2 regions of the Shewanella sp. Isolate7 genome follow, and region 1 is predicted to be linked to the other one. Evidence: riboswitches for the same ligand, from Rfam matches in the RefSeq annotation. Region 1 holds a riboswitch; the other holds the start of a gene.
What was found. Region 1 has a riboswitch for cobalamin ahead of L1D47_RS07895 (ABC transporter ATP-binding protein). Riboswitches for the same ligand answer to the same signal wherever they lie in the genome.
Positions count from the first base shown of each region.

Region 2: it holds a riboswitch for cobalamin, as region 1 does, so the genes downstream of both, L1D47_RS04240 (TonB-dependent receptor) here and L1D47_RS07895 (ABC transporter ATP-binding protein) in region 1, are expected to answer to the same signal.

Region 1 is NZ_JAKEVJ010000024.1:52,581-57,000, forward strand. It holds gene cobT (nicotinate-nucleotide--dimethylbenzimidazole phosphoribosyltransferase) at 1-757, opposite strand, end outside; gene L1D47_RS07890 (iron ABC transporter permease) at 822-1,865, opposite strand; gene L1D47_RS07895 (ABC transporter ATP-binding protein) at 1,859-2,674, opposite strand; cobalamin riboswitch at 2,881-3,061, opposite strand; gene L1D47_RS07900 (histidine phosphatase family protein) at 3,114-3,725, opposite strand; gene metH (methionine synthase) at 4,079-4,420, shown strand, end outside.
Region 2 is NZ_JAKEVJ010000011.1:57,108-61,527, reverse strand. It holds gene L1D47_RS04250 (hypothetical protein) at 1-93, shown strand, start outside; partial or broken gene L1D47_RS04245 (DUF805 domain-containing protein) at 318-667, shown strand; cobalamin riboswitch at 1,581-1,797, shown strand; gene L1D47_RS04240 (TonB-dependent receptor) at 1,896-3,866, shown strand; gene L1D47_RS04235 (arylesterase) at 3,959-4,420, shown strand, end outside.

The sequences.
Region 1 (4,420 bases):
GCATCTTCAGCTCCGCCGCGGCCAGGATGGCGCCTGTCATCTGCACTATCTCGAACCCGCCCAGACAGGCCAATACCCCATAGGGATCGCCCAGTTGCTCACGGTGCAGAAACAGCGCCTGCTCCACCAGCATCTGTTTGCGCGCCAGGGTGGCAGCATCTATGCCTGTGCCCCGGCCGACACACTCGGCCGCCTCACGCCCGAGCAGCGCCGCCATGATGGCCGCCGCCGAGCTGGTGTTGCCTATGCCCATCTCGCCAAAGGCGATCAGGTTGCAGCCACGTCTATGGTGCAGGGCGACGCGCTCCTTAGCCATGGCAAAGCCCTGTTTGACCGCGCCCAGGGTCATGGCGCTCTCGCGATGAATAGCACCTGTGCCAGCCCCTAGCCGCTGATTGATAAGCGCCGGTTGATCGGTGATCTCAAGGGCGATGCCGCAGTCGATCACCTCCATGGTGACTCCAGCCTGAGCACAGAAGAGATTAATTGCCGCCCCGCCTTGCAGGAAGTTCATCACCATCTGAGTGGTCACCTCGCTGGGGGCGATAGAGACCCCCGAGGCGGCGATGCTATGATCGCCGGCAAACACCAGCAGGGTCGGCGCGCTGATCTGCGGCTTGTCGGGCCCCAGCACCCGGGCGATAGTCATCGCCAGGGATTCCAGCTCTCCCAAGGCCCCCAGGGGTTTAGTCTTGCTGTCGATGCGCGCCTGTATCCTGGCATCGAACTCTCTGCTTACCTCGACTACTTCAAACATACAGCTCCCTCATACATACAACTCACCCTAGTTCTTTCGCATCACTCAATATTCGCATCAGGGGCTAACGTCGCCGCTTGCCACCCAGAATAAACAGGAAGAAGAGGCTACCTATCACAGCCGTGATGATCCCCACGGGCAGCTCCTGGTAACTCAGCAGACACCTGGCCAGCACATCCACCCAGATCATAAACAGGCCACCCACCAGCGCCGTGAGCATGAGCGCGAAGCGTCCCGGCAACAGCAGGCGCACCATATGGGGCACCATCAGGCCGACAAAACCTATGCCGCCACAATTTGCCACCAGTACGGCGGTGATCAGGGAGCAGAGCAGCAGGCTGATCAGTCGCAGGCGCTGCACCCGGATCCCTAAGGTGTGGGCGGTCTCGTCTCCCGCCTGTATGGCGAGGATCTGCCGCTTCAACAGCAGGAGCACAACGCTGGCGCCAAGCACCACCAGCCAGGGCAGCCAGAGCATAGACCAACTGGCCTTGGCGAAACTGCCCAGGCTCCAAAACAGCACAGAGGCGGCCGATTGCGGCCCGGAGAAATAGAGCATCAGGCTAGCCAGCGCCCCAAACAGGAATGAGATCGCCACCCCAGAGAGCAGCATGCGCTCTATCTGAGTATTCAGATCCCGCCCGCACAAAGCCAGCACCATCATCACCGCCAGGCTGGCACCGATGAAGGCCCCCAGCGGCAGGCCGACGCTGGCCAGGACACCGGTTGCGCCGCCCAGCAGGGTGATCACCACCACGGCCCCCAGCGAGGCGCCCGAGGAGATACCAAACAGATAGGGGTCGGCTAAAGGGTTGCGGGTCACCGTCTGTAACACCGCGCCCGCCAGGGCCAGGCCGAATCCGGCGATAAAAGCCAGCAAGATACGTGGCAGACGCAGCTCTATGATGATCCTCGCGGTCACGCCGCCGGGGTCGGCGCCGCTCAGCTTAGCCAGCAGCAGCTCCAGCACCTCGGCAACGCCTATCTGCGCCGCACCGAAACTCACCGCCAGCACCGGGGTCGCCAGGGTCAAGAGCCCCAGACAGACGAAGGCCAGTTGCTGCAAGGCGCCATATCGCCCGCCCTGACTCAGACTAGCGCTCAGCATGAGTCGCCTCCTTTATCTCGCTGAGCCCCCGGCTGATTGTTGTGATAGCCATAGAAATAGTGGATCTGCGGGTTACCATGCTGAGGATGGGGCGCTACCTGACAGCAGACGCCGAACACCTTGGCAATCTGCGCCTCGCTCAGCACCTGTTTGGGGCTTCCCTGCGCCACGGCCCGGCCCTGATCCAGCAGCAACAGGTGATCGCACAGAGCGCTGGCGAGGTTTAGGTCGTGAATCGAGATCACCACAGTGATCCCCAAGGTCTTGAGCAGCTCGAGGATCTGGATCTGATAACGTATGTCCAGGTGGTTAGTGGGTTCGTCGAGGATCAGCAACTTGGGCTGCTGCACTATGGCGCGGGCGATAAGCGCCCGCTGCTTCTCGCCGCCGGAGAGGGAGGCGTAGGTCTGCCCGGCGCGCTCCTTAAGCCCTACGGTTTCCAGCGCCTGACTCACCGCCAGACGGTCAGCCTTGGTCGTCAGAGAGAACGCCTGCTTGTGAGGCGTGAGTCCGAGGGCCACCAGCTGGGCCGTCGTCATATCGAAATGTTGCGGCGTATCCTGCAACACCACCGCCACCTCGCGGGCAAAGGCCCTGGCACTCAGGCTGGCAATGGGCTGACCAAACAGGGTGATCTCCCCTTGGCTCGGGGTGAGAAAACGATAGAGGCAACGCAGCAGGCTGGACTTACCGGCACCGTTGGGGCCAATGATCCCCAGCATCTTGCCCTCGGGCAGCGCCAGATTAACCTGAGACAATATGGCGCGCTCGCCGCAGCGCCAGCCGAGGTCGCGCACCGACAGCGCCACCTTCGCGTCTAAGCCCTCGTCAAAGCCTTTATATAAGCCATCACCTGTGCCATCGCCTAGGTCATGTGCGGGGAGTGGATCTTGATCTGTACGGGCGTTCAACTACACGCCCTCCAAACGACTCACGCCGAGGCGCCATCGCCCTTGGGCCTTTTGCGGCCCCGAGGAATTCTTCATCTTTTGCTTCCCTCAAGTCACCCGCTTGAGATAGTGGTTAGAGAGTAGGCAGGTATCCTGACTCGTGGCGACCAAAGGATAAAACCAGTTGGCGGGCACACTCACAGTTGCGGGCACAGTTTGGGCTAGTGGCGCTCGGCCTTCCCCAATTCCCTATTAAGTCCGAGTTCTCGCCTTAGCGATCTCGACACCATACTCCCGGCGCAGGCGGTCCCTGCGCCCGGTTATTATGCTAAATTTTGCCGCCGACACAAGGCCGGACTCACTCGGCGTCATGCCAGTGCAGACGCCAGAAACTTTCTCCCGCCTTATCGCGGTAATGGCTTACCTTGACCACGCTGGCGTAATCCAGACTCAAGCGGGTATAGAAACCCACCGCGCGCTCGACCCCGAGCGCCTTGGCCATCAGGTGACGAATCACTCCGCCGTGGGTGATGAGCAAGAGCACCTCGCCGCTGTGCTGATGCACAAGTTGCTCGACCACCTCGTCGACACGCTGTTCGAACGCCGCCATGGGCTCGCCCTCGGGCAATGGATTGACCCAAGGGTCCTGCCAGTAGGCGGTGAGCTCGGCGCCATGATCTGCATGCAGCTCAGGAATCGGCTGACCGTCCCAGCGACCGAAGTAAACCTCCTTCAATCCGGCGTCCAGCGCCACCTTGACCTGATTCTTGCTGGTTAGATGCTCGGCAAACACGCGGCAGCGTGACAGCGGCGAGCTGATCACCCTGTCCACCGCCTCGGGCAGCTTGGCATAGGCCAGCTGCATCTGGGCGAAACCTATCTCGGTAAGCGGTTGATCGCTGTGTCCGCGAAGCAGGTTGCCGCCTTCGCATTCACCGTGGCGCATCAAATAGAGTGTCGTTTGCGTCATAACCCCAGCATTAAACCTTTTCAAGTTGAGTCGTTATCAGCATACGCCCTGGGAGACTCGCTTGGCAATTAAAGATGAATAAGGTATTGAAAAACTTTCAAAATAATCAAGCTTTCGGATAAGGCCACAGCGCCTTAACCCTTACACCCAGCGCCCCGCCTCCCTCGAAGTAAAACCAGATTTGTGCTTATACTCTTTTGACTTGCCCTGAGTATTATAAGTCGATTAGTATAGACGTCTATACGTTTATACATCCAAAATTAAAATAAAACGTCGACACTCAGGCAGAGCCTCAGGCAGAGCCCTTAAGAAGAGTCAGATTAGGCACAGGTCAGTTGAAGTAGGTAAAAGTTATGGCGACCCAATCCCCCGTTCGAAACGTAAGGCAGATTAACGATGCGATCCGCGCGCGGCTCAATAAGGAAATTTTGATCCTCGACGGCGCCATGGGCACCATGATCCAGAACCACAAACTGGAGGAGGCCGACTTTCGCGGCGAGCGCTTCAAGCAGTGGCCCTGCGATCTCAAGGGCAACAACGACCTGCTGGTACTGACCCAACCCAAGCTGATTAAGCAGATCCACAAGGATTACCTGCTGGCCGGCGCCGATATCATAGAGACCAACACCTTCAACGCCACCCGCGTGGCCATGGCCGACTATGAGATGCAGGACCTGTCGAAGGAGATCAACCTC
Region 2 (4,420 bases), on a different contig from region 1:
CAATCGGCGCGGGGAGAGGCCTTGTTATCAACCACTTCGCTTAAGATAGCACCACCCATCGAGCGCATCGCCGACATGGCGAGCCTGCGTTAGTCTCGCTCGTTAGATGCTGGTTGATCTATTAGCCTCACGGCACAAGGGGGCGATTTTTTTAGATGCAAGTGGATCGTCTGTGAGCGAAGCGAGATTGTCATTAAATTTCAATTATATTTTTGAAACTATTGATATATTATGAAGCTTATCCAATAGGGGGCTCAGGAATGGCCCCCTCTTTATTGGAGCTTTTCGGTTAATTTACGTAAACAAAGGGAACTATAATGGAATATTTTATTGGTGCGTTGAAGAAGTTTGCTGATTTCACCGGCCGCGCGCGTCGCAAAGAATTTTGGATGTATACCCTTTCTACATCATCTTCTACGCCGTAACGGCCGCTATCGATGTCGCAACCGGTCTGTATATGTTGAGCACCATCTTTGCGCTGGTGATGTTTATCCCAACTATCTCCATGTCAGCCAGACGCCTGCATGACACTGGCCGTTCAGGCTGGTGGCAGTTGATTGGCCTGATCCCGCTGATCGGCGCCATCGTGTTGCTTATCTTCTATGTGCAGGACAGTGTAGAAGGCAACGAATATGGCGACAATCCTAAGGCATTAGCCGAGGCCTGATATCGTTAGCGATATGATGACGCAATAATGTGATGAAGGAGGCTTAGGCCTCCTTCATTGTTTTGAGGGCGCTAAGCTGTCTTTAGGGTGTGGACCTGCTCCCTTGGCGAAGATTCTGATGAGGCCGAGCCTGGGAATATTAGACATTTATACGTGTAGACGTCTATAATGCCCGCGTTCTGTCACTAGGCCTGGAGAGTCGTCTCCTCAACGCTGCACATAAGCCACGGCTTGCCATGAGACAGATCATGACCAAATTCATACCAATCACAGTAAGTAAGCGATCAGAAATAGCGTCGGAAAAACGTTTTAGAACAAGTTAGAATTTTTAGATAAGTAGTTATTCTACAATCGAAAAATCTAACGCAGTTATCGAACGTTTTAACAAGCTAGGGAAGGTGCGAACAAGTCGTCGCACAGCTCTGGCTTTGATAGCAGCGACAGTTCAAGGCATTCAACTGAGGGCATGCCGAGGCCTGCTGAAGTTGAATAACGCCGAAATGGTGTTGCTATCAAAGCCCCGCAGGGCGAGGCTTACAGCGGTATTTGCTGCGTTACAGTTCTTGCGAAGGACTAGGGCCATTCGCTGCAAACTGTGCCTAGCATCTATCCACTTTAAGCACACGCAGAGCAAGCACCGCACAGCTCTGGCTTTGATAGCAGCGACAGTTCAAGGCATTCAACTGAGGGCATGCCGAGGCCTGCTGAAGTTGAATAACGCCGAAATGGTGTTGCTATCAAAGCCCCGCAGGGCGAGGCTTACAGCGGTATTTGCTGCGTTACAGTTCTTGCGAAGGACTAGGGCCATTCGCTGCAAACTGTGCCTAGCATCTATCCACTTTAAGCACACGCAGAGCAAGCACGGGACTTATTCGCACCTTCCCTAGGATGATCGACTATTTACTACGATTGGTATTAGTCAACCTTATGTGGTGCCTGTGGCGCGAGATGACACGGGATAATCGGGAAGCCAGTGAGAGTCTGGCACTGCCCCCGCAACGGTGATAGGTGAGAGCTGGGTGCGCCATGCCTTTAACATCATGGCGTTAAAAAAATCTATGCTCGTCGTTTAAACGCATTGTTTGAACTTAGCCTCAGTCCGGAGACCGGCCCTTAAGGTGATTTTGAGATTTCGGCGGGCAGATCTCAAAATGCGACCCTGGCGGTTTGATGGACTGCGCCCAGTCGTGACGACTTGCCCTGTTTCCCTTTTAGGAGTTAAAGGAAAATGGGTACACAACCTAGTAAAATCGCGCTACTGCTTGGCGCCTGTCTGGCAGGGAGCTTCCCAGCCTTAGCGACGACGTCGGGCACCACAGGGCCTGTGGATGAGACCATCACGGTTATCGGTCGCAGCGAAAACACCCCTATCAACATCGCGGCCAACGTCAATGTGATCGACGCTGCTGCCATCGAGCTTAGCGGTGCCACTAACCTCACCGAGTTGCTGCGGGGACAGAGCGGTATTCAGGTCTCTGACTCTAACTCGGGCGCTGTGTTTGCCATGCGTGGCTTCAGTGCCAGTCAGGCGGTCAACAACACCTTGATCCTGATCGATGGTCGTCGTCTCAACAACATCGATATCGCCGCGCCGAGCATCAGTGCCATCGGGCTCAATCAGGTGGAGCGAATCGAGATCCTCTCAGGCAGCGCCGGTGTGCTCTATGGTGACCAGGCGGTTGGCGGGGTGATTAACATCATCACCAAGGCGCCGAAAGATAACGGCGGCAGCCTGCAGCTCTCCGGCGGCAGCTTCGACACCTTTGAGGCCAAGGCCGACGGTTCGGTCGCCATCAACGACAACTGGCGCCTCTATGGCGCGGCCAACCACCTCAAGAGCGATAACTATCGCGATCATAACGCCAGCAAGACCAGCTCAGTGCTGGGACGCCTGCAGTATGACGATGAGGTGCAGCAGTTTTTCGCCGAGGTGAGTCACTATGACAGCCACCGCGAACTGGCTGCTGCGCTGACCGACGAGCAGATCAAGCAAAACCCAAGACAAATGGGTGATCTGCAGCAGGGAGATCTCTTTATCGATGCCTATCTGCATGAGATGACCACGGCGGCCCGCACCGGCTATCAGCGCCAGCTGAATGAGGCCTGGGCACTGGGCGCCGACCTTAACTACAGCGACACCCTAACAACAGGGCTAAGCACCTGGAACACAAGCCGCCGTGATACCCGCTCCCTGCTGGAGTTTAAGCCTAAGGCTGTGGCTAACATCAAGACGGATAACGGCGAGCTTAAGCTGGTGACCGGCCTGGATCTCAGCCGCGGCGAGGCGACATTTAGCAATCGCAGCAATGTGCAGAAGCTGGCCAGCGCCTATCTGCAGGCAACCGTGCCCCTCACCGAGAGCTTCAGCTATGTGGTGGGTGGTCGTTACGCCGAGGTGACCGATGAGCTGGTTGACGGCAAAGCCTATCCAAATGGGATCGATCTCGATCAGGATGCCCATGCCTTTGAGCTTGGCATCAACTATCGCCCGAGCCAGCAACATAGATTCTACCTGCGCGCCGACGATAACTTCCGTTTCGCCAAGGTGGATGAGCAGGCTTATACGCCAGAGAGCATTCAGGGACTTAAGCCGCAGACCGGCCGCAGCTACGAGGCGGGCTGGGATCTGCTGCTCGAGCGCAATACCCTGCGCCTGAGTGCCTATCGACTGGATCTCGAAGATGAGATCGTCTTTGACCCGAGCGCCGAGACGCCTGCAGGTGGTGACTTCCCCGGCGCCAACTTGAACGCCGATGCCTCGCGTCGCTATGGTGTGAGCGCCGACTGGGATTGGCAGGTGAGTCAGGATGTTCAGCTGGGCCTCGAGTACAACTATATCGATGCCGAGTTCACCGAAGGACTAAACGAGGGTAAGGCGCTCTCTTGGGTAGCCAAGAACAGCGGCCGTGGCTACGTTAGCTATGATGTGTACCAGCACCTGCAGCTTTTCGTCGAGGGTGTCTACACGGGCGAGCGCTACATGGAGGGCGACAATGCCAACCAGGGAGACAAGCTCGATGCCTATACCCTGGCAAACATCGCCATCAACTATAGCCGCGATGCCTGGCTGGCCAGCCTGCGGGTCGATAACCTGCTGGACAAGGAGTATGTCAGCTCAGGTTACTTCAGCACTTGGGGTAGCGGTTATTACCCAGGCACGGGGCGTGCGCTACGCCTGAGTGCCAGTTACCGCTTCTAAAGCTGTTAAAGTTCTAAGAGCCAGTCACACTTGACTGGCTTTTTTATTACCCGCTGTTCATCATAGGGCATAGATCATTTGGGAGTCTGTGGATGAAATTTAAGTGGCTGCTCTTGCCCGTTATATTACTAGCGATCATCACCTTCTGGCCCGCCAGTGGCCCCTCGTTTGCTCCGCTAGCCAGCGATGCCAGGATCCTCGCCTTCGGTGATAGCCTGACCCAAGGCGTGGGGGCCAGTACCGGCATGGATTATCCCAGCCAATTGCAGAGGATGAGCGGACGAGCGGTGATTAATGCTGGTATCTCGGGGGAGACAAGCGCCCAGGGGCTAACGCGTTTCGCCCGGGTGCTGGATGAGACGGCACCGGATTTGATTATCTTGCTCGAGGGCGGCAATGATTTTTTGCGCAATAGCAGCGCGGCGCAGGTGGGGGCCAATTTGGCCGCGATGCTCGCTGAGGCGCAGCGGCGAGATATTCCTGTCGTGCTGATCGGTGTTCCCCAGAAGAGCATCTGGCTGGAAACCGCGCCACTGTATGGGCAGTTGGCGGCG